DNA from 4 places in the Kitasatospora sp. NPDC053057 genome. Region 1 is predicted to be linked to each of the others. Evidence: riboswitches for the same ligand, from Rfam matches in the RefSeq annotation. Region 1 holds a riboswitch; each other region holds the start of a gene.

What was found. Region 1 has a riboswitch for cyclic di-AMP ahead of ACIG5E_RS23880 (peptidoglycan DD-metalloendopeptidase family protein). Riboswitches for the same ligand answer to the same signal wherever they lie in the genome.
Region 2: linked by a shared signal. The riboswitch ahead of ACIG5E_RS33400 (M23 family metallopeptidase) and the one ahead of ACIG5E_RS23880 (peptidoglycan DD-metalloendopeptidase family protein) in region 1 are both predicted to bind cyclic di-AMP.
Region 3: linked by a shared signal. The riboswitch ahead of ACIG5E_RS16735 (transglycosylase family protein) and the one ahead of ACIG5E_RS23880 (peptidoglycan DD-metalloendopeptidase family protein) in region 1 are both predicted to bind cyclic di-AMP.
Region 4: linked by a shared signal. The riboswitch ahead of ACIG5E_RS02535 (transglycosylase family protein) and the one ahead of ACIG5E_RS23880 (peptidoglycan DD-metalloendopeptidase family protein) in region 1 are both predicted to bind cyclic di-AMP.

Annotation. Positions count from the first base shown of each region.
Region 1 covers NZ_JBITZP010000023.1:36,496-43,517, forward strand. The annotation lists gene ACIG5E_RS23875 (MFS transporter) at 1-1,458, opposite strand, end outside; cyclic di-AMP (ydaO/yuaA leader) riboswitch at 1,772-1,954, shown strand; gene ACIG5E_RS23880 (peptidoglycan DD-metalloendopeptidase family protein) at 1,957-2,898, shown strand; gene ACIG5E_RS23885 (hypothetical protein) at 3,140-3,325, shown strand; gene ACIG5E_RS23890 (DUF2470 domain-containing protein) at 3,343-4,062, opposite strand; gene ACIG5E_RS23895 (RidA family protein) at 4,177-4,596, opposite strand; gene ACIG5E_RS23900 (IclR family transcriptional regulator) at 4,626-5,375, opposite strand; gene ACIG5E_RS23905 (PfkB family carbohydrate kinase) at 5,413-6,093, opposite strand; gene ACIG5E_RS23910 (amino acid deaminase) at 6,216-7,022, shown strand, end outside.
Region 2 covers NZ_JBITZP010000048.1:23,547-30,568, reverse strand. The annotation lists gene ACIG5E_RS33420 (SpoIIE family protein phosphatase) at 1-1,045, opposite strand, end outside; gene ACIG5E_RS33415 (TetR/AcrR family transcriptional regulator) at 1,343-1,921, opposite strand; gene ACIG5E_RS33410 (alpha/beta fold hydrolase) at 1,977-2,801, opposite strand; gene ACIG5E_RS33405 (YiaA/YiaB family inner membrane protein) at 2,902-3,192, opposite strand; cyclic di-AMP (ydaO/yuaA leader) riboswitch at 3,389-3,547, shown strand; gene ACIG5E_RS33400 (M23 family metallopeptidase) at 3,560-4,417, shown strand; gene ACIG5E_RS33395 (hypothetical protein) at 4,495-5,370, opposite strand; gene ACIG5E_RS33390 (GNAT family N-acetyltransferase) at 5,413-6,000, shown strand; gene ACIG5E_RS33385 (sensor domain-containing protein) at 6,110-6,844, shown strand; gene ACIG5E_RS33380 (hypothetical protein) at 6,937-7,022, shown strand, end outside.
Region 3 covers NZ_JBITZP010000013.1:182,426-189,447, forward strand. The annotation lists gene mfd (transcription-repair coupling factor) at 1-2,094, shown strand, start outside; gene ACIG5E_RS16720 (MazG family protein) at 2,193-3,230, shown strand; gene ACIG5E_RS16725 (SDR family NAD(P)-dependent oxidoreductase) at 3,235-3,660, opposite strand; gene ACIG5E_RS16730 (cytochrome P450) at 3,951-5,267, shown strand; cyclic di-AMP (ydaO/yuaA leader) riboswitch at 5,478-5,645, shown strand; gene ACIG5E_RS16735 (transglycosylase family protein) at 5,651-6,421, shown strand; gene eno (phosphopyruvate hydratase) at 6,692-7,022, shown strand, end outside.
Region 4 covers NZ_JBITZP010000001.1:563,894-570,915, forward strand. The annotation lists gene ACIG5E_RS02525 (LacI family DNA-binding transcriptional regulator) at 1-524, shown strand, start outside; gene ACIG5E_RS02530 (hypothetical protein) at 618-818, opposite strand; gene ACIG5E_RS02535 (transglycosylase family protein) at 1,059-2,348, opposite strand; cyclic di-AMP (ydaO/yuaA leader) riboswitch at 2,356-2,526, opposite strand; gene ACIG5E_RS02540 (hypothetical protein) at 2,980-3,930, opposite strand; gene ACIG5E_RS02545 (DUF397 domain-containing protein) at 4,490-4,753, shown strand; gene ACIG5E_RS02550 (ATP-binding protein) at 5,077-5,670, opposite strand; partial or broken gene ACIG5E_RS02555 (helix-turn-helix domain-containing protein) at 6,088-6,953, shown strand.

The sequences.
Region 1 (7,022 bases):
GGTGGTGGTCGAGCACGGCCAGTCGCAGTTCGGCTCGGCCACCGGCTGCTCCTCGGGCGCGAGCACGTTGCCCCGGACGGTGACGGCGGCGATCAGCCCGCCGCCGGCCAGCAGGCCCGCGCAGATCAGCATCGCGGTGTGGAAGGCGGAGTCCACCGAGGAGGGCACCCGGTAGGCGTTGCCGCTCAGCCCGGCCATCGCCGGGAGGGCGGCCACCGCGAGCAGGCCGGCCGCCCGGGCGGCGGCGTTGTTGACGCCGCTGGCGATTCCCGCGTGCCGCACCTCGACGGCGGCCAGCACGGTGGCGGTCAGCGGCGCGACCAGCAGCGTCATCCCCGAGCCCATCACCGCGACCGCGGGCAGCACGTCCACCCAGTAGGAGGAGCCCGGGCCGGTGCGCAGCATCAGCAGCACCCCGGCGGCGCACAGCAGCGGGCCGACGGTGAGCGGGATGCGCGGGCCGATCCGCTTGCCGAGGCGCCCGGCGCGCGCGGACAGGGTCAGCATCAGCAGCGTGATCGGCACCAGTGCGAAGCCGGAGACCAGCGGTGAGAAGCCGGAGACGATCTGCAGCTGCACCACCAGCAGGAAGAACACCCCGCTGAACGCCGCGTAGACGCACAGGGTGACCAGGTTCACGGCGGTGAACAGCCGGGAGGAGAACAGTCCGAGCGGCAGCATCGGATCGGGCGCCCGCCGTTCGACGGCCACGAAGGCGGCGGCGAGCAGCAGGCCGAGCGCGCCGCTGACCCACACGCCGGGGGACAGGCCCTCCCCGGCGGCGGTGAGCGCGTAGGTGATCGCGCCGAGGGCGAGCGCGGCGAGCAGGGCGCCGGACACGTCGAAGCGGCCGGTGGCGGACTCGTCCCGGCTCTCCGGGACGTATCGGGAGGTGACCGCGATCACCGCGGCGGCCAGCGGCAGGTTCAGCAGGAAGATCCAGCGCCAGCCGGGCCCGTCCACCAGCCAGCCGCCGAGGAAGGGGCCGACGGCCGCGGACACCCCGCCCAGACCGGACCACAGGCCCACCGCGGCCGAGCGGTCTTCAGGGCGGAAGACGGCCTGGAGCATGGCGAGCGAGCCCGGGGTGAGCAGTGCGCCGCCGATGCCCTGGACGGCGCGGGCGGCGATCAGCACGTGGATGGTCGGGGCGGCGGCGCAGGCCGCGGAGGCGGCGGCGAACCAGACCACGCCGATCAGGAAGACCTTGCGCCGCCCGTAGCGGTCGCCGAGTGCGCCGCCGAGCAGGATCAGGCCCGCCAGGGTGAGCAGGTAGGCGTTCAGGGTCCATTGCAGGGAGGCGAGGGAGGCGCCGAGGTCGGTGCCGATCCGGGGCAGGGCGACGTTCACCACGGTGCCGTCGAGCATCGCCATGCTGGAGCCGAGCACCGTCGCGAGCAGTACCCAGCGTCCCTGCGCGGTGCCCAGGCGCAGGGAGCCGGCGTCAGAGGTGGCCACGGCCCGATCCTGCGCCCGCCGGGGCGTACGTGACAAGGGTCACCGGGCGGGTGTGTCGGTCGGCTACGGTGCGTGAACGGACGGTCCCGCAGGGGTCCCGCGATGGGCGCAGAGTCGTGGATCAGTGGCGGGGGGTGAATGGATTGTGTACTTACCGTGCGGCGGATCATCCGGAGGGTGACCGCGTTCCGGGGGTTGGTTGCCGGTTCAAGAGATCGACATTGCTTCACCCGAACGGATGAGTTTTAGTTCAGCGACCGCCCGGCCAGTCCGGACGGATCCGCCGGGTGGAACGCCGAGTCCTGCCGCTGCCCGGTGGTTCGAACTGAACTCTGTACGGCAGGAGCGGGGGACCCACAGGTAAGTCGCCGGACCGGAGTTCGCGCTTTTCGGAGCGCGGACGTCCAGGACCGGCTTGGGGTGAAGCCGCGCATGCGGCCGGGCAACTCCAGCCCGAACCCGACAGCTCACCTCGCAGGCGTCGGAGAGGAAAGTTCCATGCCTGCACAGGCTCGTCGTATCGCCCTGCCCCGTGCCGCCCGCATCGGCATCGCCACCGCCGTCACCGGCGTCTCCTTCGTCCTGCCGCTGGTGAGCGCGATGAGCGCCCAGGCACACACCGCTCCGGCCGCTTCGCACGCTGCTGCTCCCTCGGTGGCTGCCGCGTCCTCGACCATTGCCCACGAGAGCTACCGCGTCGTCAGCGGCGACTCCCTGTCCCAGATCGCCGACGTCAAGCACGTCGACGGCGGCTGGCACGCGCTGTACGAGCAGAACCGCTCGGTGGTCGGTGCCGACCCGAACCTGATCTTCCCCGGTCAGCAGCTGGCCCTGGCGGGTCACGCCGCTGACGCCGCGAAGCCGGCCGCTCCGGCGAAGCCGTCCGCGCCGGTCACCCAGGACGCCTCCGCCGCGGCGAACGCCCAGGTGCAGGTCCAGACCGAGGCAGCCAAGCCGGGCGCCCAGCTGCAGACCCAGGTGCAGACCGCCGCCCCGGCCCAGGTCGTCACCGCCGCCCCGGTCGCCGCGACCGCCGGCTACGTCGCCCCGCTCGCCAAGCCGGTGCTGGGCGAGGCCTACGGCGTGGCCGGCTCGATGTGGGCCTCCGGCCACCACACCGGCCAGGACTTCATCGCCTCCACCGGCACCCCGGTGCGCGCCGTCGCCAACGGCGTCGTGGTGAAGGCCGACAACGGCGGCGCCTACGGCAACGAGGTCGAGATCAAGCTCGCCGACGGCAAGTACGCGCAGTACGCGCACCTCTCCGTGATCGGCGTGAAGGTCGGTCAGAACGTGACCGTCGGCCAGCAGCTCGGCCTCTCCGGTGCCACCGGCAACGTGACCGGCCCGCACCTGCACTTCGAGATCCGCACCGGTCCGGAGTACGGCTCGGACATCAACCCGGTCGCCTACCTGCGGGCGCACGGCGTCGCGCTCTGATCCTCAGGGTCCTCCCGCGGGTCCTCCGCGGGTCCTTCTGAACCACCGCTGATGCGGGGCGAATCGACCGCCCGGGATGGTCATGTCGGGTGACCGCTCGACCGGGTGATCGCCGCACCAGTGGACCTGGGCGCGGGACACGCCCACGGCCGGCCCGGCCGCGCGAGACACACCTCTCGTGCGGCCCGGGCCGGCCACTGCCGTTTCCCGCCCTTTCCGGTCCGCCGCGTGTTCGCTGCTGGTGGTCAACCGGGGAGCTGCGGCCGGGGCGGCGGCGGGCACCCTGCTGTTCCGGCTGATCCCGTACCTGGTGATCGGGATGTTCCTGGGCGGGGTGGTGACGGCGCTGGTGCTGCGGCGCCGGCGGCCGGAGCTGTACGCGCGGATGGGGCGGATCGTGCTGGAGGACGCGGCGGAGCGTGACTAGGCGGGACTTGCGCGCCGCTAGCCGCGGTGGGCCGGCAGGCCGTACTGGGCGGCGGTGAGCAGCTCGTGCATCCGGTGGCCGAAGTCCTCGGTGTCGCAGGCGGGTTCGGGGAAGACCAGGCGGACGTCACGGTGGCCGTGCGAGTGGTCCAGGCGCAGCACCAGGCCGTGGCGGTCCAGGGCGAGCGGGCGGACGGCCGGGTGGTGGGTCAGCAGGGCCGGATCGAGCAGGCCGGCGAGCAGGTCGAGGGCGTCGGCGTGGTCGTCGGCCAGGTGGGTGAGCAGTGCCGCCTCGTGGCGGGCCAGCGGGTCCGGGGTGGCGAGGGCGAGGTCGGCGGCGGTGAGCGCGCCGGTGCCGTACGGGGTGGCGAGCACGGCGTGGGCGATGTCCACCCGCAGATGGACGCTCAGGCCGTCGTCGGCGAGGTGGGCCAGGTGCAGCCGGCCGGCCAGGGTGAGCCGGGCGCGGACGCGGTCGCGGACGGCGACGGGGGACACGTCGGTGACGTCGAGCACGACGGCCAGGCCGTCGGTGGCGCCGGCGGCGGCCGCGGTGAGCGGGGCGTCCAGCGGGGCGCGCAGGCGCAGCCGGGAGCCGTGGACGGAGACCGGGGTGTCCAGGTCGTGGTGCTCGCCGAGGGCGCGGACGGTGAGTGAGGAGGTCGCGCTGAGCAGGCTGTGGACCCGGTCGGCGGTGGTGGGCTCGGGCACCTCGGCGTCTCCGGTGGGAATGCTCATGGACGGACCTCCCTGTAGTTAGGTGAGCCTAACCTAATATTCGCGCAGGGGTGTGGCAAGTGGCGAGGGCCCGGGCGCCGTGGTGGCGTCCGGGTCCTCGGGGGTGCTGCCGCGTCAGGCGACGACGGCCTGGGCGTCGATCTCCACCAGCATGGGCTCCTGGGGGAGTTCGACGAAGACGGTGGTGCGGCAGGGCTTCACCCCGCCCGGCTCGATGTTCTCCTCGATGAACTCGGCGTAGACCTCGTTCATCAGCGGGAAGTCGGCGCGCTTGGTGAGGTAGACGCGGAACATCACCACGTCCTCGATGGTGGCGCCGCCGGCCTCGACGATGGCCTTGACGTTCTCCAGGGTGCGGCGGGTCTGGGTCTTCACGTCGCCGTGGTGGAGGTACTCGCCGGTCGCCGGGTCCTGCGGGCCCTGGCCGGAGACCTGCAGGATCGGGCCCTTGCGGACGCCCTGGGAGAACATCCAGGCGGGGGCGGGGGCGCCGTCGGTGCGGATCTCGAGCTTGCCGGAGGAGGCGGGGGGCATGGGGCTCCTTGTCATTCTATGACGGTACGTCAGTTGTGGTCGGGGCGGCCGCAGTCGGCCGAGACTGCGCGGGTGGTGGCGAGCAGCTGCGGGAGGAGGTCCAGCACCTGCTCGTACGGGAGGACGACGTCGGGGACGGAGATGGAGGCGGCGGCGACGACCCGGCCGCTGGCGTCCCGGATCGGGGCGGCGACGCAGTTGATGAAGGCCTCGTGCTCGGCGTGGTCCTGGGCCCAGCCCTGGGTGGCCACCTTCTCCAGCTCGGCGAGCAGCGCCTCGGGCGTGGTGAGGGTGCGTTCGGTGTGCGGGGTGAAGTCGATCCCGGCCACCACCCGGCGGCGCTCGGGCAGCGGGAGATCGGCCAGCAGCACCTTGGAGACGGCGGCGCTGTGCAGGGCGGCGCGCAGGCCGATCCGGGAGTACATCCTGACCGGGTGGCGGGAGTCGAACTTGTCGATGTAGACCACCTCGCCGCCCTCGTAGGCCGCAAGGTGCACGGTCTGGCCGGTGGCGGAGTTCAGCTCGGCGAGGTGCGGGGCGGCGATCCGGCGGATGCCGCGCTGCTCCAGGGCGAGGCCGGAAAGGGCGAACAGGCCCGCGCCGAGGTGGTAGCGGTAGGCCGCGTCGCGGTAGACGAACCGTTCCTCCTCAAGGCTCTGGAGCAGTCGGAGCACGGTGGTCTTGTGCACGCCGAGGACCTCGGCCAGCTGGTCGAGGGAGCGCTCGCCCTCGCCGAGCTGGGCGAGGATGCGCAGTGCGCGGGAGACGGTCTGGCTCATCGGGCTCGGGCTCCGGTCGGGTGACTGCGGTTCGTGCTCATTGTGCCCGGGCCGCATCGGCTGGTGTCCCGGACCGGGGCCCGGCCTGTGCCGAGATGCGGACCCGCCCGGAGGGCAGGGCCGGGGAGGTGATGCCCTCGGTGGTGACCCGGGTGGTGGCCCAGTCGGCCGGGGAGGCGTCGAGCAGCGCGGACACCACCGGGGCGGGCGGCAGCTCGGCCTGGTCGCCGTGGCCGGTCAGCGCGCAGGCCGCGCCCAGGTGGCCGAGCCGCAGCCGTCTGCGCTGGTCCAGGCCGCGGACGGTGCCGGCCAGGTAGCCGGCCGCGAAGGCGTCGCCCGCGCCGGTGGCCTCCACCACCTCGACGGCCAGGGCCGGTTCGGCGACCGCAGTGCCGTCCCGCTCCAGGGCGGTGACCACCTGGGCCGCGTCCTTGACCACCACGGTGGCGGGAGAGGGGAAGCGGCGGCGCAGCGCGGCGAGCAGTCGGCGGCCGAAGCCGTCGTCACCGACCCGGCTGATCCAGGCGGTCGGCACGCCGAGCGCGGCCAGCGCCCCGGCCACGTTGGACTCCGCGCCGCCGACGGACAGTCGGAAGTTCTCCACGGCCTCCAGGGGGCCCGGGCGGTCGGGCAGCAGGACGGCCATCGACTCGCCCACGCACACGGCCGTCGGGGGAGGACCGGCGCGATCGGGCCCCGGGGTGTCCTGTCGCGGCATCTGCGGGGCTCCTCGTGGCAGTCGGTTCCGTTGACCGTGATCCGGCGCCGATGCTAGAACCGTGTTGCCAGCATGTGCAACCCTCGTTGCATATGTTGCAACATGGCGGATGGAGGAAGACGGTGGAGCAGACCTTCGCAGGCGACGGTGGCCCGGTGGGCGGCGGTGCCTTCGCGAGCAGTGCGGCCGGGCCCGGGATCGCCGAGGGGGCGGTGGCGGCCCTGGCCGACGAGACCCTCGACTGGCGGTTCAAGGCCGCCCCGCCGGAGAGTTGGGGGCACACCGTCCGCGACTGGCTCGCCACCGGGCCCACCCTCTCCTCGCTCGGCACCCCGCTGCTCACCCTCGACGGCGCCGCGCTCGACCACAACGTCCGCACCATGGCCGACTGGTGCGCCAAGGCGGGCGTCGCCCTCGCCCCGCACGGCAAGACCACCATGGCGCCCGAACTCTGGCAGGCCCAACTTGCCGCCGGCAGCCACGGCATCACCCTCGCCAACCTGCCGCAGGTGCGGGTCGCCCGCGCCTTCGGCGTCCAGCGGATCCTGCTCGCCAACACCCTGCTCGACCCGGCCGGACTCGCCTGGCTCGCCGCCGAACTGGCCGCGGACCCGGGCTTCGCCTTCCTCTGCTGGACCGACTCCACCGAGGGCGTACGGCTGATGGACGAGGCGCTGCGCGCCGCCGGGGCCGAACGGCCGGTCGAGGTGCTGGTCGAACTCGGCGGCCCGGGCGGGCGGACCGGCGCGCGCGGCGTGGACGCGGCCGTCGAGGTCGCCGCCGCCGTGCTGCGCGCGCCCACCCTGCGGCTGGCCGGCGTCGGCGGCTACGAGGGCGCCCTCGCACACGACGCCACAGCCGAGGGGCTGGCCACCGTACGCGGCTACCTGAAGGCGCTCGGCGAGCTGCACGGCCGCCTCGCCGGCGCC
Region 2 (7,022 bases), on a different contig from region 1:
CGGTGACGGCGGCGGTGACCTCCCGCACCGTCACCGCGCGGGACAGCGCCCGGGTGAGCGACAGCAGCAGCGCCGTCCGGGCCCCGGCCGGGTCGTGCTGCGGCCCGGCGTCCCGGTCCCCGCGGTGGTCCACGTCGGCGAGCAGCCCGGCGATCCGCACCGGACGTCCGTGCACGTCCAGCATCACCTCCCCGGACTCCTCGACCCGCGCCACCTTCCCGCCCCGGCGCAGCACCCGGTAGCCGATCCGGTAGCGCCCGCCGCTCGCCAGGGCCTCCGCCAGGGCGGCCTGCACGTCCGGCAGGTCCTCGGGGTGGACGATCCGCTCCAGCTCCGGCGCGGCCCCGTCAGCGGCCACCGGCCGGCCGGCGACCGCGAACGCGGCGGCGTCCCAGTAGCTCTCCCCGGTGACCAGGTCACGCTCGAAGGCGCCGTGCCCGGCGGCCCGCACCGCGAGCGACAGCAGCGGGTGCGCCAGCGCCGGATCCGGGCCCGCCTGCCGCGCCGGCCGGGCGTCCGCGTGGTCCAGCAGGTGATCGAGCAGGTGGTGCAGCCGGTGGGCGCAGGCCCCGGCGATCGTCTCCAGCACGTCCAGGTCCCGCGGCGGCACCGTGCCCCGGTGCGCCAGCGCGAGCGCCAGCACCCCGATCGCCCGCTCGTCCACCACCAGTGGCAGGGTCGCCACCGAGATCATCCCGGTCCCCATGCCGGCGTTCCGGTTCGGGTAGTCGATGCTGGTGTGCTCCGGACTCAGCAGGTAGGGGCGCCGCAGCCGCAGTGCCATCGCGGCCGGCAGCTCCCCGGCCGGATCGACCAGCCCGTACCGCTCGTGCGCCCAGTCCGGCAGCCCGTGCGAGGCGGTCAGCCGCAGCATCCCCGCGGAGTCCAGCAGGTAGAGCGCCGAGCCCTCCCCGGTGATCCAGCCCGGCCCCTCCGCGAGCACGGTGCCGAGCAACTCGGCGGCACTGGTGCAACCCAGCAATAAGCGCACGCAGCGCATCGGGCTGCGGGCGCTCGTCCGGCTCTCGTCCTGGGGGATGGGCACTAAATCTTCATACCCTATTTCCACCCCCAACGGCCGCACCCCTCCCTCCGCCCACACCCGACCCGCACGCCACAGCGGCCCGGCGCCTGCGCGAGAAGTCGACGGGGCCGACTTCTCGCGCACTCGTTCGCCGCTGCGCGCCCATCCGCACGGGAGCGGGTTTGCGATACAGATGGAGCGCCGAAAGTCGACGAGGCCGACTTCTCGTGCGTTCGTTCGCTGGTGTGGGCCATTCGCGCGGGGCCGTTTCGGCTGACTCCTCGCCTCTGTCGCTGCGGCGGCTGCCGGGCCGACTTCCTACTCCTCCTCCGCCTTCGGCCACGAGTGGAGGCCCGTGGTGAGGGTGGCGATGAGGCGGTTGTGGGTGGTGGTGAGGTCTTCGGCGAGTTGGAAGGCGCCGGTGATGGAGAGGGCGGCGAAGCCGTGGGCGAGGGAGCGGACGGTGCGGGCGGCGTGGATCACCTCGGGGCCGTCGAGGCCGTAGCCGCGGAGGACGGCGACGATGACGCCGACGAGGCGGGTGGCCGCGTGGGTGAGGTCGTCGTCGGGTTGGGGGGCCTGGGGGAGGGCGGTGTAGCGGTGCGGGTGTTCGGTGGCGTAGGCCTGGTAGGCGCGCAGGACGGCGGTGACGGCGTCGTCCCCGCTGCGCCCGACCGCGGCCTCCGCGAGCCGGTCGGCGAGTTCCTCGGTGACCCGGACGGCGATGAGCCGCCGGAGTTCGGCGAGACCGCCGCTGACGTGCTTGTACAGCGAGGGGGTGGCGACTCCGGCGCGGGCGGCGACGGAGGCGAGGGTGAGGGCTTCGGTGCCCTGGTCGTCGATGAGGGCGAGGGCGTGGTCGACGACCTGGTCGGGGGTCAGTCCTACGCGGGGCATGGCTTCTGGTTCTCCGTGAAGCGTGGGGGGAGGACGGGTTCAGGCGAGTACGGGTTCAGGCGAGTTCGGCGAGGAAGGGCAGCAGGGCGTCGGCGACGGCCCGGGGGTTGTCGGCCATCGGGTAGTGCCCGGATCCCTCGATCATGACCTTCCGCGCGCCGAGCTTCTCGGCCTGGAGGTCGGCGACGGCCTCGGGCTTGGGGAAGTCGGGGTCCTTGCTGCCCATCAGCACGAGGGCGGGGCAGCGGACGGCCGCGCTCCAGCCGATCGGCGCGGAGTCGCCGGTGACGTGGCCGCGGGTGGCGGTCCTGCGGCCGGGGGTGCGCAGGGCGGCGACCAGCCCGTCCACGTAGCCGTCGAGGTCGGCGGGCCGGGGGCCGGGGAAGGCCATCTTGCGGAGGTAGTAGCCCCAGACCGCGGGCCACTGGACCATCGCGGCGCCCATGACGACCATGACGCCCTTCATGAGCGCGTTGGCCCGGTGCTCGACGAAGGCGTCGATGAGCGCGATCCCGGCGACCCGCTGGGGTGCGTCCCCGGCGAGCTTGACGACCGTCGCGCCGGTGTAGGACTGCCCGACCAGGACGGCCCGCTCGATGCCGAGGTGGTCGAGCAGGGCGAGGACGTCGGTGGCGACGGCGGAGGGGCTGTAGTCGTCCCAGACGATCGAGGACTCGCCGAAGCCGCGCAGGTCCATGGTGATGACCCGGCGCCCGGCCGCGGTGAGCAGCGGGTGGAGGTGCCGGTAGGCGCGGCGGGAGTCGAGCATCCCGGGGAGCAGGACGACGGGGGTGCCTTCGCCCTGCCGGGTGTCGTCGTACGCGAGGCGGCCGCCGGGGACGTCGAGGTACTGGGTGCTCGGGGTGATGGTGCCGTTCATGGTGGGCCTCCACGGGCTCGCTCGCTGCTGCCGATAGCCATAAAGCTACGGCTAATAGCCTTAGCCGTCAAGGGGTCGCGGCTCACGCGAAGGGCCCCGTTCAGGTCCCTTCGACCCTGAACGGGTCGTGCTCGCTGAGCAGCTTCTCCAGCCGGGCCTGGTCGACCCGGGCGACGGTGTCCGAGGACTCCTGGCGGTCCCGGATCACCTTGGCCAGCGTGAACGAGGAGGTGACGGTGTAGAGGAGGCCGATCCCGAGGAAGGCCCGGGTCCAGCCGCCGACGGGCAGGTAGGCGATCCCGGCGGCGAGGGCCGTGCCGGAGATGGCGAAGGAGAGGACGGCCTGGGCGTAGTACGCGGCCGTGGTGCGTGACTGCATCGGTGCGCTCATGGCGCCAGGATGCGGTGGGCCGGCCGGGGTGCACATGAGTAGGAGTACTCAGATGAACCGGGTGGCTGAGGGGTCGTTCGTTGACGTCCGATCACCTGTTCCCCAGCCGTCGCGGACGGATGGCTTGGAATCAGGGCCTCCTAGGATTAACGTTTGATAACGCAGCGCGGTCGTCAACGCCGTACCCAGACGGCACCGTGCGCCGTCGCCTAATCCCGCCGGCCGGCCTCCGGGCAGGCCAGGGAGCCGGGGAACCATGTTCCTTGGGGTGAATCGGCGGGGCTCCGGCCCGGCCGTAGGAGACCTTCCTGCTCCGAACCCGTCAGCTAACCCGGTAGGCGCGAAGGAAGGAAAGGAGCGCGCCTCCGTGGCGTCGACGCACACCCCGGCACACCCGGCCGGCCCCGCAGCCGGTACCCAGCTCCTCGACCACCCCGGCCCGAACGGCTCCGAGCCCCGCGACTCCGGCCCCGCCGACCCGTTCGTCCCGGAGGCCGAGGCCAACCGCCACCGGATGCCGCGTCAGACCCGAGGGGCCTCCCCGCTGCTCGGCGTCACCGCCGTCGCCGCCACCCTGGGCGCCACCGGCTTCGCCTCCGCGACCCCGGCCGCCGCGCCCGCCGTCGAGGCCCCGGACGAGACCCCGGTCGCCCTGGCCGCCGATCCCGGCCTCGCGCTCGCCGCCCGCATCCAGCAGCAGGCCGACAGCCAGCGCACCGCCGCCGAGGAGAGCGCCCGCGTGCAGGCCGCCCAGGAGGCCGGGGCCAAGGCCGCCGCCAAGGAGGCCGAGGCCAAGCGCGCCGCCGAGGAGGCCGAGCGGGCCAAGGCCGCCGCCCTCACCCTGCCGGTGAAGGACTACAACCTCTCCGCCCACTACGGCCAGAGCGCCCGCTACTGGGCCCACCTGCACACCGGCCTGGACTTCGCCGCCGACACCGGCACCCCGGTCTACGCGGTCGGCCAGGGCACCATCACCTCGGCCGGCTGGTCCGGCGCGTACGGCTACCGGATCGTCGAGACCCTGCCCGACGGCACCGAGATCTGGTACTGCCACCTGTCCTCGATCATCACGGGCTCCGGCAAGGTCACCTCCGGCCAGCAGATCGGCAAGGTCGGCGCGACCGGCAACGTCACCGGCCCGCACCTGCACCTGGAGGTCCGCCCCGGCGGCGGCGCCCCGGTCGACCCGGAGACCTGGCTCCAGCAGCACGGCCTCAACCCGTAACGGCCCCGGGAACCCGTCACAACGTCGGGGGGAGCAGCCCCGGGGCACGCCCGGGGCTGCTCCCCCCCCCCGCCACCTCACTCCGGCGGCAGCTGCGCCAGGTACGCGTCGATCTCCTCCGCGCCCGGCTCCGGCGCGAGCTCCGGGAACTCCTCCACCAGCAGCCGCGGCAGCCCGGGCACCGTCCACTCGCCGAGCAGGTCGAGCGCCACCTCGGCCGCCGCCGCCTCGAACTCCTCGAAGCCCCCGGCCAGTTCGTCCGGCATCGGCCGCCCCAGCGCGGTCAGCTCGGCCAGGTTGCGGTAGCTGCGCCGCATCAGGCCCTGCTCCAGCAGCCGCCGCGCGCCGTCGGTGGCCATGCCGACGGACAGCACCCGGCCCGGCCCCCAGCCCGGCTCGTCCGGCTCGTCCAGCCAGCCGGTCGGCACCAGCGCCTCGTACCCGGCCAGCCGCTCCTCCTCGCCGAGGCCGGCGAAGCCGGTCAGCCAGTCCCGGACGGCCGCGAGGTCCGTCACGTCCACCCCGTGCGCGTGCAGCAGCACCGCGTACAGCCGGGGCCAGGTCACCAGGTCGGCGCGGCGCAGCAGCCCGGCCGCGACCTCGCCCTGCCACTCGGCCTCGGCGTGCAGCCGCTCCTGGCGCTTGGCGTTGAGCCGCTTCGCCGCCCGCTGGTGGTCGACCAGCAGCCGTACGGCGTCGCCGTACGCGAGCGGGTCCTCCTCCGGCGCGGGTTGGACGTAGAGGTGGAGCCGTTCGTACAGCAGGTGCTCCACCGCGTCGGAGGTCAGTTCGGGCCAGCCGTCGTGCATCCTGCCCTCGCCCAGCTCCAGCAGAGCCAGCACCGCGTGCAGCGGCGCCTCGGCCACCGGCGCGCGGTCCTGCCCGGCTGCCGCCCAGGCGAGCAGGTCGGCGGCCCTGGTGCGCGGGGCGAGCCGCAGGTCTTCGTCGTTCATATTCCGAACGGTAGCCGTCGGACGGGGATAGGGTCGGCAGCCATGGTCCCCGTACGCCTCACCGGCCCCAGGCTCGCCATCCGCGAGTACCACCACACCCCGGCGGAACTGGACGCGTTGCACGCGCTGTACAGCGACCTGGAGGTGACCCGCTACCTCCCCTTCGAACCGCGTGACCGTGAGACCTGCGCTGACCAGATCGAGCTCTACCTGGAGGAGGCGATGGCCGAGGAGCGGGACACCTACCGGCTCGCCGTCGTCCGGCGCGAGGACGCCGAGGACCCGGAGGACGCGCTGCCGATCGCGCACGCCAGCCTCACCCTCGGCAAGTACCGCTCCGCCTACCTCGGTTACGTGCTGAGCCGCGCGGTGTGGGGCCGCGGCTACGCGGGCGAGATCGCCGGGCTGCTCTGCGAACTCTCCTTCGGCCCGCTCGGTTTGCACCGGCTGGTCGCCCGGGTCGACGTGGACAACACGGCCTCGGTCAAGGTGCTCACCAAGCTCGGCTTCCAGCTGGAGGGGCGGGTCCGGCACGACCTGTACAAGGGCGGCGTCTGGTCCGACTCGTACCAGTACTCGCTGCTTTCCGACGAGTGGACCGGCCCGCTCGCCCCGCCGCAGGGGGGTTAACCCCACCCCTGATCCGCCGGTCCCCCGGATGTCCTCCCGGCCGCGTTCCGGCCAGACTGAAGTCCGTCAGTACGGGAGACCGCGAGAACGAGGGGCCGGGGGCCGGGAGATGAGCAACAGCACGCTGGGTCAGGAGTGGGACGGCCCGGACGGTCACGGCGACGGCACCCGCCCGGCCCGGGCCCGCCGCACCGAGCAGCCGCCGGGCTTCTGGCGGGCGCCGTTCTCCGGGCAGTACTACCGCGAGGTCGGCTACGCGCTCACCGGCCTGCCGGTGGCGATCGTCGGCTTCACCGTCTCGGTCACCCTGTTCTCCCTCGGCCTGGGCACCTTCGTCACCGTCCTCGGCCTGCCGGTGCTGGCCGGTCTGACCAGCGCCGCCCGCGGCCTGGGCCGGGCGGAGCGGGCCCGGGTGCGCGGGATGCTCGCCCTGGACGTGCCCGGCCCGGCGCCGGTGCGCCAGGTGCGCCCGGGCAACTGGGGCGCGATCACCGCGCGGCTGGCCGACGGGCCGGGCTGGAAGGCCGCGCTGTACCAGCTGGTGATGTTCCCCTGGGCGGTGTTCAGCTTCTCGATGACCCTGACGTTCCTGGTGCTCGGCTGGGCGATGGCGCTCTACCCGCTCTACCACTGGGTCTTCCCGCACTACACCTCGTGGCACGGCTACCAGCTGTTCGACTACACCGACAGCCACCACGTCCGGCACGCCTACTACGTCGAGGGCACCTGGCAGATCGCCGCGTTCTCGGCGATCGGAGTGCTGCTGATCTTCCTCACCGCGCGGCTGGTCCGCGGCCTGACCAGCGTCAACCGGGCCGCCGCCCAGGGGCTGCTCGGCCGCTGAGCCCCGGTACCGCCCGCCCGTCGTACCCCGCCCCGCCCGCATCCGGACGCGCTTCGAATGCGGGCGGGGCGGCCCCGTGTTCGGATGACCAGGTGATCACCGCCCCGGCCCAGGACCCCGCCCCGGAGCCGGACGTCCTGGTCACCTCCCGCCCGCTGGACGAGTACTGCGCACTGTT
Region 3 (7,022 bases), on a different contig from region 1:
TCCCGGCGCCGCAACGCGATCGACCCGCTGGCCCTGGTGGCCGGCGACTACGTGGTGCACGAGGCGCACGGTGTCGGCCGGTACGTGGAGATGGTGCAGCGCACCGTCCAGGGCGCCACCCGCGAGTACCTGGTGCTGGAGTACGCCCCCGCCAAGCGCGGCCACCCCGGCGACCGGCTGTTCGTGCCGACCGACCAGCTCGACCAGGTCACCAAGTACGTCGGCGGCGAGGCCCCGACGCTGCACCGGCTCGGCGGCGCGGACTGGGCGAAGACCAAGCAGCGGGCCAAGAAGGCGGTCAAGGAGATCGCCGCCGACCTGATCAGGCTGTACTCGGCGCGGATGGCCGCGCCCGGCCACACCTTCGGCCCGGACACCCCGTGGCAGCGCGAGCTGGAGGACGCCTTCCCGTACGCGGAGACGCCGGACCAGCTGACCACCATCGCCGAGGTCAAGTCCGACATGGAGAAGTCCGTCCCGATGGACCGGCTGATCTGCGGCGACGTCGGCTACGGCAAGACCGAGATCGCGGTGCGCGCGGCGTTCAAGGCCGTGCAGGACGGCAAGCAGGTGGCGGTGCTGGTGCCGACCACGCTGCTGGTGCAGCAGCACTTCTCCACCTTCGCCGAGCGCTACGCCAACTTCCCGGTCACCGTGAAGGCGCTGTCCCGCTTCCAGACCGACAGCGAGGCCAAGGCCGTCCTGGAGGGGCTGTTCGAGGGCTCGGTGGACGTCGTCATCGGCACCCACCGGCTGTTCTCCTCCGAGACCAGGTTCAAGGACCTCGGCCTGGTCATCGTCGACGAGGAGCAGCGCTTCGGCGTCGAGCACAAGGAGCAGCTGAAGAAGCTGCGCGCCAACGTGGACGTGCTCACCATGTCCGCGACCCCGATCCCGCGCACCCTGGAGATGGCCGTCACCGGCATCCGCGAGATGTCCACCATCACCACCCCGCCGGAGGAGCGGCACCCGGTGCTGACCTTCGTCGGCCCGTACGACGAGAAGCAGATCTCGGCCGCGATCCGGCGTGAACTCCTGCGCGAGGGCCAGGTGTTCTACATCCACAACCGGGTGGAGTCGATCGACAAGGCGGCCGCCCGGCTGAAGGACCTGGTGCCCGAGGCGCGGATCGCCACCGCGCACGGGCAGATGGGGGAGACCCAGCTGGAGAAGGTCGTCGTCGACTTCTGGGAGAAGGAGTTCGACGTCCTGGTGTCGACCACGATCGTGGAGTCCGGCATCGACATCTCCAACGCCAACACCCTGATCGTCGAGCGCGGCGACACCTTCGGCCTCTCCCAGCTGCACCAGCTGCGCGGCCGGGTCGGCCGTGGCCGCGAGCGCGGCTACGCGTACATGCTGTACCCGCCGGAGAAGCCGCTCACCGAGACCGCGCACGAGCGCCTGGCCACCATCGCCCAGCACACCGAGATGGGCGCCGGCATGTACGTCGCGATGAAGGACCTGGAGATCCGCGGCGCCGGCAACCTGCTCGGCGGCGAGCAGTCCGGGCACATCGCGGGGGTCGGCTTCGACCTCTACATGCGGATGGTCGGCGAGGCGGTGGCCGAGTTCCGCGAGTCGCTGGCCAACGGCGGCGCGGAGCCGGAGGAGGAGCCGCTGGAGGTGAAGATCGAGCTGCCGGTCGACGCCCACGTGCCGCACGACTACGCGCCCGGCGAGCGGCTGCGGCTGCAGGCCTACCGTTCGATCGCGGCGGTCAACTCGGAGGCGGACATCCAGCAGGTCCGGGACGAGCTCGTGGACCGCTACGGGAAGCTGCCCGAGCCGGTGGAGAACCTGCTGATGGTCGCCGCACTGCGGCTGTACGCCCGCAGGTGCGGGATCTCGGACATCACCCTGCAGGGCTCGAACGTCCGCTTCGGCCCGGTGGAGCTGCGCGAGTCCCAGCAGCTGCGGCTGAACCGGCTCTACCCGCGCAGCCAGGTCAAGGCGGCGGCCCAGCAGCTGCTGGTACCGCGGCCGAGCACCGGGCGGATCGGCGGCAAGCCGCTGGTCGGGCGGGAGCTGCTGGGCTGGTGCACCGAGTTCCTGTCGGCGATGTTCGACGACCTGGCGGGGGCGAAGAAGTAACACCCGTCGATCGGCGGTCCCGGGCTGCGGCCCGGGGCCGCCGTTGCCGTACCGGGATCGGCAGGGCCGGGGGCGGGCGCGGCGGGTAGGTTCGGGGTGTGACGACGAATGCTGTGCCGACGAACGCTCCGGGCGCGAAGCTGATCCTGCTCACCACCACCCACCGGGTGGCCCCCGGGCTGCTGGCGTGGCCGGCCTGGGAGGCGTTGCGCTCCGCGGGGCGGGTGCTGGTGGCCGACGAGGGGCATCCGCAGGTGGCGGCGGTGCGGCAGGCCGGGGTGACGGTCGAGGCGGTGCCGGCCGGGTCGGCGCCGGCCCTGGCGCGGCTGCTGACCGGGCAGCCGGCCGAGGCCGGGCCGACGGTGTGGCTGGGTAGCCCGGACGGGGACCCGGGGCTGACGGACGCGCTGGCCCGCCTCGCGGTGGAGCACGCCGGCGAGGTGCCGGAGATCGAGGTGCTGCCGGGCTCGTACGACCTGCCGGGGGCCCGGCTGCTGGACCTCGCCTCGGTGATGGACCGGCTGCGCTCGCCCGGCGGCTGCCCGTGGGACGCCGAGCAGACCCACGAGAGCCTGGTGAAGTACCTGGTCGAGGAGGCCTACGAGCTGGTCGAGGCGATCGAGGAGGGGGACCGGGACACGCTGCGCGAGGAGTTGGGCGACGTGCTGCTGCAGGTGTTCTTCCACTCCCGGATCGCCGAGGAGCACCCCACCGAGCCGTTCACCATCGACGACGTGGCCGGGGACATCGTGGAGAAGCTGGTGTACCGGCACCCGCACGTGTTCGGGGACGTCGAGGCCGAGGGCGCCGCCGAGGTGGAGGCGAACTGGGAGCAGCTGAAGGCGGCCGAGAAGGCGGACCGGGAGTCCGTCCTGGACGGCGTGCCGGCCGGGCTGCCCGCGCTGGCGTACGCGGCGAAGCTGGTGTCCCGGGTGCGCCGGGCGGGCTTCGCGGAGGTGCCGGACGAGCCGTACGAGCTGCCGGCCGAGCTGACCGCGGAGTCGGCGGGCCGGCTGCTGCTCGCGGTGGCGCAGCGGGCGCACGACGCCGGGGTGGACGTGGACGCGGCGCTGCGCTCGGCCGCGCGCGGTTACCGGGACGCGGTGCGCGCGGCCGAGGGGCTCAAGTCCGAGTAGCGGCTCAGGCGGCCGTGGCGGTGCTCTCGACGGGACGCCGCTGCGGCGGCACGAGTTCGCCGATGGCCTCGCCGATCAGGGCGACCAGTTCGGCGAGGCGCTCCAGGTCGAGGTGGTCGGGCAGGTCGGCGAGGGAGACGATCCGCTCGCCCTTCGGGCCGGCGACGCAGAAGAGGTCGATCGGCCCGAGGTGCTTCTCGGCGGTGTCGACCAGGGCGGCGACGTCGCTGGGCCGGCGGATGTCGCCGCAGACGCCCACCACGGGGCAGCCCGGCTGGTCGAGTTCGGCGGCGAGGTCCTCGGCGATCCCGACGTGCTGGTCGGCGATCAGCATCCCGGCGGCGCCGGCCGCGGTGAACCGGCGGGCGAGGTCGGCTCCCGAACCGCCGTCGAGTACCGCGATGACGACGACTGCTCCGCTGACCCGCATGGCCTGCTCCTCCCTGTGGGCGACACCGCACCGGCGCCCACGCGTACTGCGGAGGATCGTAGGCACGTCCTGACCCTCCGCAACAGGGATTACCCCGCAGGTGACCAGGCTCACGCCTGCCACCCGGCCAAGAGCTGTCCAAGGGCTGTCCACGGACCGTCCACGGGGCGTCCACGGAGTGTTGGTGTGCTGCTCGCGTGCCGCTCACGAACGGTTCGCGAGCCGGTGACGCGGCGGCGGCGCCCCGGAGGCCGTCCGGGCGCGTCCGGTCCAGCGGTTACGGTCGACCCATGCCAGCTCAGCCCGACGGCGCCCAGCCCGCCGCCCAGCCCGCCCCGCAGCTCTTCACCTGGGAGTTCGCGGCCGACCCGTACCCCGCCTACGCCTGGCTGCGCGAGCACGCCCCGGTGCACCGCACCAAGCTGCCGAGCGGCGTGGAGGCCTGGCTGGTGACCAGGTACGCGGACGCCCGGCAGGCGCTCGCGGACAGCCGGCTGTCGAAGAACCCGGCGCACCACAGCGAGCAGGCGCACCGCACCGGCCGGGTGGGCATCCCGGGGGAGCGGCAGGCCGACCTGATGACCCACCTGCTGAACATCGACCCGCCGGACCACACCCGGCTGCGCCGGCTGGTGTCGAAGGCGTTCACCCCGCGCCGGGTGGCCGAGTTCGAGCCGCGGGTGCAGCAGCTGACCGACCGGCTGATCGACGGCTTCGCGCAGCGCGGTTCGGCGGACCTCATCCACGAGTTCGCCTTCCCGCTCCCCATCTACGCGATCTGCGACATGCTGGGCGTGCCGGCCGAGGATCAGGACGACTTTCGCGACTGGGCCGGAATGATGCTGCGACACACGAAGCCGGGCCAGGGCGGCAGCCAACGCGGCGGCGTGGGGCGGGCCGTGAAGCGGATGCGGGCCTACCTGCTGGAGCTGATCCACCGCAAGCGGGCGGACCTCGGCGACGACCTGATCTCCGGTCTGATCCGGGCGAGCGACCACGGCGAGCACCTGACCGAGAACGAGGCCGCCGCGATGGCCTTCATCCTGCTCTTCGCCGGGTTCGAGACGACGGTCAACCTGATCGGCAACGGGACGTACGCGCTGCTGCGCAACCCGGACCAGCGGGCGCGGCTGCAGGAGTCGGTGGTCCGCGGCGAGACGGCGCTGCTGGAGACCGGGATCGAGGAACTCCTGCGCTACGACGGGCCGGTGGAGCTGGCGACCTGGCGGTTCGCGACCGCGCCGCTGACCATCGGCGGGGTGGAGATCCCGGTCGGCGACCCGGTGCTGGTGGTGCTGGCGGCGGCGGACCGCGACCCGGCCCGGTTCGCCGACGAGAACACCCTGGACCTGGCCCGGAGCGACAACCCCCATCTGGGCTTCGGGCACGGCATCCACTACTGCATCGGCGCCCCGTTGGCCCGGCTCGAAGGGCGGTCCGCGCTGGCCACGCTGCTGTCCCGGCTGCCCGATCTCCGGCTGGCCGAAAGTCCGGAGAATCTGCGCTGGCGAGGCGGTCTGATCATGCGTGGATTGCGCGAACTTCCGGTCGAATTCAGTCCGGAGATCCGGTCGCCGCACGCCCGTACTGAGCCATCGGCACACTGACTTGGCGTCGTCTTTCGGCCTCTGACGGTGGTGTGAACGCCCATCAAACCGGACAAAGCCCCGCCGTCGGTGGGCGATCGAACACGCGCCGTAATTTCTGTGTGATGTCGGCGATATGAGCTTGTGATTAGTCTGAGGATCTGTCTAGTCTCCCTGGAGTTCGCAGCTGCGGACCCCGTGCGCGGAACGCCGAGTCCTGCCCGCCGCGCCACGGGAAACCGACCAGACCCTGGGCAGGGGCGGGGGAACCAGGTTTGTTGCCGTTCCTCCACGGCTTGGGGTGAAGCCGCCCAAGCGGAACCGTTTCCGCCGACGGCGGCCGGGCCACCTCCCGGTCCGAACCCGACAGCTCACCTCGCAGGCGTGCGGAGAGGGACCTCTTCATGCTGCTCGTTGGAACTGGCCGTCATCGTCGTCGCACCCAGGCCGAGAAGGCCATCGCCGTCGCCGGTGTGGCCGGCGTCGGACTCGCGCTGCCGCTCCTCACCGCCACCGGCGCCTCCGCCGCGCCGGCCTCCTCCTGGGACTCCGTCGCCCAGTGCGAGAGCGGCGGCGACTGGGGCATCAACACCGGCAACGGCTTCTACGGCGGCCTGCAGTTCACCTCCAGCACCTGGAAGGCGTACGGCGGCACCGCCTTCGCGCCGCAGGCCAACCAGGCCAGCCGGGCGCAGCAGATCTCGGTCGCCGAGAAGGTGCTCGCCTCGCAGGGCCCGGGCGCCTGGCCGGTCTGCTCCCAGAAGGCCGGCCTGAGCAAGGGCGGCGCCCCGGCGGCCGTGGACACCTCCACGGACACCAGGGCGCAGTCCGCCCCCAAGCAGCAGGCCCCGAAGCAGCAGGCCCCCAAGGCCGCCGCGAAGCCGGTCCAGCAGTACGCGCCGAAGCACGCCGCCCCGAAGCGGGCCGAGCAGCCCGCCGAGCAGCCGGCCGCCCAGCAGTACACCCCGAAGCACGCCGCCCCGCGCGCCGCCCAGCCGGCCCCGGCCGCGCAGACCGGCCACGACTACACCGTCCGCTCCGGTGACACCCTGTCGGGCATCGCCGCCACCCAGGGCGTGTCCGGCGGCTGGCAGGCGCTGTACGACGGCAACCGCGGCACCGTCGGCGGCGACCCGAACCTGATCGTGCCCGGCCAGGTCCTGCACCTCGGCTGAGACCTGACGGCTGGGACCCTGACGGCTGAGACCTGACGAGGGGCCGACCGACCGGTCGGCCCCCTTCGTCCGCCTTCGCCCATCCCGGTGGGACAAGCTGGGACAAGCAGGTGAACTACCGGTGGGTAGTGGGGCCACACGCTGAGACGGAGCCGAGGTCGACGTGGTCCCGGGAGCCCGGGCGGTTAGGCTCTGGTCGTAACGACTCCGCAATCCTCCGGCCGACAGCACCACCGTCAGCCGGACCCTGCTTCCGCAAGGAGATGCCTCGTGCCGTCCATCGATGTCGTCGTAGCCCGTGAGATCCTCGACTCCCGCGGCAACCCCACGGTCGAGGTCGAGGTCGGCCTCGACGACGGCAGCACGGGTCGTGCCGCTGTTCCGTCGGGTGCCTCGACCGGTGCCTTCGAGGCGCTGGAGCTGCGCGACGGTGACAAGAACCGCTACTTCGGCAAGGGCGTGGAGAAGGCCGTCCTGGCCGTCATCGAGCAGATCGGCCCGGAGCTGGTCGGCTACGACGCCACCGAGCAGCGCCTGATCGACCAGGCCATGCTCGACCTGGACGCCACCCCGGACAAGTCCTCGCTCGGCGCCAACGCCA
Region 4 (7,022 bases), on a different contig from region 1:
CCGCGATGTGGATGGCCGTCCAGCACCTGGCCGAACTCGGGCACGAGCGGATCGGCCTGGCGGTCGGGCAGCGGCGGTACGTGCCGGTGCTGCGCAAGATCGAGGGCTTCACGGCGGCCATGCGCGAGGTGCTCGGGTTCGGGCAGGAGGAGGCGGAAGGCCTCGTCCACCACACGCTGTTCAGCGTGGAGGGCGGGCACGCGGCGGCCGGTGCGCTGCTCGACAAGGGCTGCACGGCGATCGTCTGCGGGAGCGACATGATGGCGCTCGGGGCGATCCGGGCGGTGCGGCAGCGCGGGCTGTCGGTGCCGCAGGACGTGTCGGTGGTCGGCTTCGACGACTCGCCGCTGATCGCCTTCACCGAGCCGCCGTTGACCACGATCCGCCAGCCGGTCGAGGCGATGGCGACGGCGGCGGTGGACGCGCTGCTGGAGGAGGTCGGCGGGAACGCCGCCCAGCGCGGCGAGTTCATGTTCCAGCCGGAGCTGGTGATGCGCGGTTCCACGGGGGCCTGCGCGCGCTGAGGCTGTCCGGTGCGGCTGTTCAGCGGCCGTGCCAACTGACGGGCCCCGGAGGGCGGTTGCTCTCCGGGGCCCGTCGGCGTGCGCGCTGCCAGGTCAGCCTTCCTGGGCGTTCGGGCGGTCGGTGGAGACCCGCTGGCCGTCGGCCGCGTCGCCGGTCCGGGTCTCGGTGCGGCGGCCGCGGGCCAGGTAGTCGCGCACTACCAGTTCGACGGCGTCCTGGGGGTTCTTGGTACCGGAGAGCAGCATCGCGTCGATCGCGAGGTTCGCGTCGAGCGTGATGGTGACCTGGGCCATGGTGACTCCTCCTCGGGTGCAGGGCAGCAGCATGCCCTCTGCGCCGGAGTTTGACCATGCGGAATCAGGCGCTGCGAGTCCGGTCGTGCGGGTACGCCGAAGCCCCGGGGGAGCGACCAGACTCTTCCCGGGGCGGTCGGGTGACGAATGACGGCTGACGGATGACAGCTGACAGATGATGAAATCTGTCATCCGTTATCCGTCAGCTGTCATCCGTCAGCTGTCCTGTGTTCGCGGTGCTCAGACCCGGCCGGCGAAGTCCGGGGCCCAGTTGGCGATGGTCTGGAGGCGGACGCCCGAGCTCGGGTTGGCGGCCTCGACGTACTGGCCGCCGCCGATGTAGATGGCGACGTGGTAGACGCCGGAGTTCTGACCGTTGTTCGACCAGAAGAGCAGGTCGCCCGGCTGCAGGCTGTCCAGCGAGACGTGGGTGCTGGCGGCGGCCTGGTCGGCGGCGACGCGCGGGACGTTGATGCCCGCGGCGCGCAGCGCGGCCTGGGTCAGGCCGGAGCAGTCCCAACCGCCGTTGCCGGTGCCGCCGTAGACGTACGCCTGGCCGACCTTCGACTTGGCGAAGGAGACCGCGGCGGCCATGCTGCCGGTGGCGGCCGGAGCCGGGGCCTGGGTCTGCGCCTGGGCGGCCGGCTTCGAGGCGGGCTTCGCGGCCGGGGCCTTGGTCTGGGCGATCGGCTTGGCGTCCACGGCACCGCCGTTCGAGGCCTGGCCGGACTTCTGCGAGCGGTCGAACCAGGTGAAGTCCGAGCCGGACTTGGTGGCGGTGGAGGGGGTGTCGGCCTGGGCCGGGGCGCCGTCACCGAAGGTCAGCTGCTGGCCCGGGTAGATGGTGTCCGGGCCCTCGGTGAGGGTGCTGCGGTTGAGCTCGTACAGGTGCTGCCAGCCGCCCTGGACGTTGTGCTTGTCGGCGATCGAGGACAGCCAGTCGCCCTCGACGACGGTGTAGTCGCCGGTCTGGGCCTGGGTCTGGCGCTGCTTCGCCCAGCCGCTGTTGGCGGACTTGGCGGAGGCCGAGGCGGAGTCGCTGGAGGCCTGGGCCTGGGCCTGGGCGGGCGCGGCCGGCTTCGCGGCCGGGGTCTGGCCCTGGGCGGGCTTGACCGCGGGCTTGGCGGCCGTCGAGGTGTCGACGGCGGCCGCGGCGCCACCCTTGGTCAGACCGGCCTGGATCGAGCAGACCGGCCAGGCACCGGGACCCTGCGAGGCGAGGACCTTCTCGGCGACGGCGATCTGCTGGTCCTTGGTGGCGAGGTTGGCCTGCGGGGCGTACGCGGTGCCGCCGAAGGCGGCCCAGGTGCTGGAGGTGAACTGCAGGCCGCCGTAGAAACCGTTGCCAGTGTTGATGCTCCAGTCGCCGCTGCTCTCGCACTGGGCGACCTTGTCCCAGGTGGCGACGGTGGCGGCGTCGGCGGTGCCGGTGGTGAGGCAGGGGACGGTGAGGCCGACGCCCGCGACGCCGAGGGCGGCGATCACGCGACGGGTGCGGCTGGACAGGCGGTTGCCGTTGGAAGGCAGCATGAAGACGCGGTCCTCTCCCACGCCTGCGAGGTGAGCTGTCGGATTCGGGCTGGAGTTGCCCGGCCGCGCTGTGGGCGCGGCTTCACCCCTAGCCCTGGACCGTTCCGGGAATCGGTCCGGGGCGACTTACCTGTGGTTCCCCCGCTCCTGCCGTAGTGCGTTTTCGCGCTGCCAGGACATCCGACGGCAGGACTCGGCGTCGCGGATGAACTGGGTCCGTGTGGTCACGAACGGGGAGCACGTTAAGCAGACTTAAGTTCAAACTGCAAATATCTGTGATGCGCATCACGGTTTACGGGGAAAGGTCGAATGGCCCGAATTTCATGATCGGAAATGATCGTTTTCCGGCAATTTCTCGATGGATTCCCAAAACTGTCTCCGCCTCAGGAGTGATGTGACGGAGCGTTGAAGTGCGGCGGGGCGCGCCCGCCGGGCCTGGGGAGTGCCCGAGATTCGAGCGCCCGCCTGCGCGCCGACTATTCATCGACAAATGGCACCAGAACGGACATTGCGTAGCAATGCCCGCTTAACTCTCCTGTGGGGCAATCCGAACAAGCGAAAAGGACCCGGAACGCAGTCGTTCCGGGTCCTTCGGTGGTGCGGGTGTGGCAACGGGTGGCCCGTGGGTCCGTCAGCCCTCCACGGGCCCCTCAGTGGCCGCGTGGGCACGTCGGGAGCCCTCTCCGGCCCCGATGGTGGCGGCGGCCTCCGCCTCGGCCTCGGCCAGTTCCTCGGCCGACGGCGTCGGCAGCGCGGCCAGGTAGGTCGAGGCGATCAGCTGGCCGACGGTCGGGTATGCGCCCAGCGGCGCCGCCGACGGGCAGCCGGTCTCCTCGGCGGCCGTGGCGAGCAGCTCGGAGTCCGCCTCCGGGCCGATGACGAGCGGGGCCAGTGCCGGGCGCTGGGAGCCGGTCTCCTTGAGGTGGTTGACGGCCCCGGCGACCGAGCCGGGCACGTCGAGCGCGGCGGCGACGACCGGGACGGCCAGTCGGGCGGCCAGCAGTACGCCGGTGATCCCGGCCGCGGCGGCCGCGTCCTCGCCGCCGACCGTGGTCAGCACCACGCCGTCGGCGGCGGTCGCGATGGCGAACAGCCGGGCCCGGTCGGCCCGGGCCAGCCCGGCCTCGGACAGCCGCACGTGGACGGCCTCGGCGAGCAGCGGGTGCGGGCCCAGCGCGTCGGTCACGGTCGCGCCGTACTCCGCGGCGAGGGCGTGAAGCCCGGTCAGGAAGCCGTGCGGTCCGGGTACCAGCGGCACCACGACGGGCGTCGGCAGTCCGGCCTCGGCGGCCGCCGCCAGCAGTTCCGCCACGGTGCGGTCCTCGGAGCCCCCGGCCTCGGTGCCGTCGCTCGGGAGGTAGCCGACCGCGGCCTGGACGCCGGTGTGCTCGCTGCGGACGATCGACAGCAGTTCCTCGACGACCGAACGGGACTCGGGTCCCGCGGTCGCGGGTACGGCGAGCACCAGGGCCGGCGAGCCGGTGCGGATCTCGGGGCGCTCGGGGCGGCGGTGGCGCCCCCGCGCACGGGAGCCTGGAGTGCGGACGGGCAGTGGCGCGCCCGGGATGGCTGCGGTGCTCATGCCGGAGATCGTAGGACATCTGCCCGTCAGGCCTGCAGTCGGCTGCCGTACGGGTTTCGGGTGGTCGTGGTGCGAAGGTCGTGTCGCTGCCGCGCCGGTCCGGGCGGTTTGCCTACAATCCGGACATTCTTCGCCCAACCCCCGTGTGGACCCACGTAGATGCCCTGACGTGTCCCAAGGGGCGGCGCGTTGCATCCGGGGCGAGTGAGATGTCTCACAGTCGGACGGTGGCCTGACGGAGGGTCACGGCGGTGCGACTCCCGGCATTCGAAGATCAACATTTAGCGGGGGGCTGCTCACGGCCGGTTATGGACGAGCCGTCGATTCAATCGGCTATGTCCGTTTACGTACCGTCAGGAGAAGGGTCCGTGAAGAGTTCGGGGCGACCGATAAAAGGCCTCGTGCACCTGCAATGTCCCGTGCTGATGCACGTGCACTGGGGCTATCATCGCGTCAAGTGAGGCGTTGTGCCGGACCGGTACGGGGCCGGTCCGTTCGTTCGGCGGGTGCCGGGGGCGCCGCGCTGGACGACAACTCCGGAGCTCTTCGGGAGACTTCTATGCACGACTCGCAGGACATGCACGGCTCGAACCACACCTACAACGGGATGGCCGCCGCCGACCTCAAGGGGGTGGTCTGGCAGAAGAGCCGGCACAGTAACTCGCAGGGCAACTGCGTCGAGTTCGCGGCCCTGCCGGGTGGCGACGTCGCGATGCGCAACTCGCGCTTCCCGGACGGTCCGGCGCTCATCTACACCCGGGCGGAGATCGCCGCCCTTCTTCTGGGGGCCAAGGACGGGGAGTTCGACCACCTGGCGGTCTGACCGGCCGCTGCTTCACCATCGGGGGGCCGTCGTGGGTGCTGACACCACGACGGCCTTTGTCTTTGCCCGGCGGTGGCCCTTTCCGCTTCCGTCCGGTCCCGTGGTGGACCGCGCGGCGGGGCCTGCCGGGGTGTCGCGGGTGCTCCCGCGGGCTGCCCGCGTCCTCGGGCGCCGGGGCGCCCGGTGCGGGGAGCCGGTGCCGGGGCCGTGGCCCGGTCCGGCACGGAGGCCTGGCTGAAGGGCCCGGGGTGTGCTTCTCCCGGGTCGTCCCCGGGGCGTGGTCCTCCCGGGTCGTCCCTCGGCCGGCCGTGCGCCGCGCGGCGCTAGGCCGAGCGCCGGTGCCGTCCACCGATTTCGACGCGTCCGTCGAGCTTGTCGAGCCGGTGGCCGTCCAGTGCGCCGCCGTCGAGCCTGCCGCGGTCGAGCCCGCTGCCGCAGGTCGGCTCCGCCTCGAACACGGCCCAGACCACCTTGCCGCTGCCCAGCGGGTGCCAGCCCCACGAGCGGCTGAACGATTCCACCAGGTGCAGTCCGCGGCCGGATTCGGCGACGAAGTCCGCCTCCCGGGCCACCGGGCCGATGCTGCTCGGATCGCTCACCGCGCAGACCACCTGGGGTGCACGGTGCACCAGGCTTATTCGGATCGGCAGCCGTCCCTCCGGGGTCGGCTGTGTGGGAAAGTCGTACTCGCCCAGGGCGCCGCCCGACGGGTCGGGCCGTGCGCCGATCGCATGCCGGAGCGCGTTGGTCACGAGTTCCGAGGCCACCAGCGCGACATCGTCGAACAGCTCTGTCAGGCCCCAGCACTGAAGAGCGGTCCGGGCGAAGTCGCGCGCGGTTCTCACGGCTTCGAAACGAGGAGCGAGCGTACAGGTGACCACATGGGGGTCAACTGCCAAAGCCGTACCGGTGCTCATGAAGAGCTCCTCCCATAAGGGGGCGGACGCGGCTGGACCCGCCGGGGTCATGCCGGTCACCTCCGACTCGCTCGGCCGCTCGGCCGCCCCCTCGACCAGGCGCGCGCGCACTCGAACGCCCGGTGGCGCGGGGACGCCGCCGGGTCGGTGCACGGAGTCGCGCGTGGGGTCGACGCGGAGCCCGCGGGATTGCCAGGGATGTGCAGGTGCACGTGCACCATGGTGGTGTGCGCTCACTGCAGATGCAAGAGTCGATTCACGTGCAGTCGCACTATTGGCATATGCAAGCGCCGGATGCACGTGCATCCTGGTGTGCGGAGTGCGGAACTGATAGGAACATCCGTCAGTATCGGCACCGTGAGCGCTCAACTGATGGCAGACTGTGCGCTGTTTGCCCTAGGTGGAGGTTTCGACCGCATGACCACAGTTCAGCCGGGCGGCGGCTCGATGGTCCGCCGGATCCTCCTCGGCTCGCAGCTGCGCCGCCTGCGCGAGGCGCGCGGGATCACCCGTGAGGACGCGGGCTACGCGATCCGCGCGTCCGAGTCCAAGATCAGTCGCATGGAGCTCGGCCGGGCAGCTTCAAGGAGCGCGACGTCGCCGACCTGCTCAGTCTCTACGGCGTCGACGACGGCCTGGAGCGGGAGGCCCTGCTCGGCCTGGTCCGCGAGGCCAACAAGTCCGGCTGGTGGCACAGCTTCAACGACGTGCTGCCGGGCTGGTTCCAGACCTACGTCGGCCTCGAAGAGGCCGCCCAGCTGATCCGCACGTACGAGGTGCAGTTCATCCCCGGACTGCTGCAGTCCGAGGAGTACGCACGGGCGGTTTTCGGCCAGAGTCGGCCGGTCATCAGTGAGGAGGAGGTCGAGCGGCGGGTCAGCCTCCGCCTGCGCCGCCAGAAGCTGCTGACCGAGGGCGCCAGCCCGCGGCTGTGGGCGGTCATCGACGAGGCGGCGCTGCGCCGGCCGGTCGGCGGGCCCAAGGTGATGCGCGGCCAGGTTCAGTACCTGATCGACGTCGCCGAGCAGGCCAACGTGGTCATCCAGGTCATGCCGTTCCGCTTCGGTGCGCACGCGGGCGAGTCCGGGGCGTTCACGATCCTGCGCTTCCCGGAGCAGGACCTCGCGGACGTGGTCTACCTGGAGCAGCTCACCAGCGCGCTCTACCTGGACAAGCGGGACGACGTCGACGCGTACATCCAGGTCATGGAGCGGCTCTGCGTGGACAGCCTCACGCCCGAGCGCACGATAGACCTGCTCGCCTCGATCCTGAAGGAGCGCTGAGCAACTCCCGGGCGGGGCCCGGGAGATCCTCCGTCGCAAGCCGTCCGTGCGATCGCCCGGCCCGGCCGC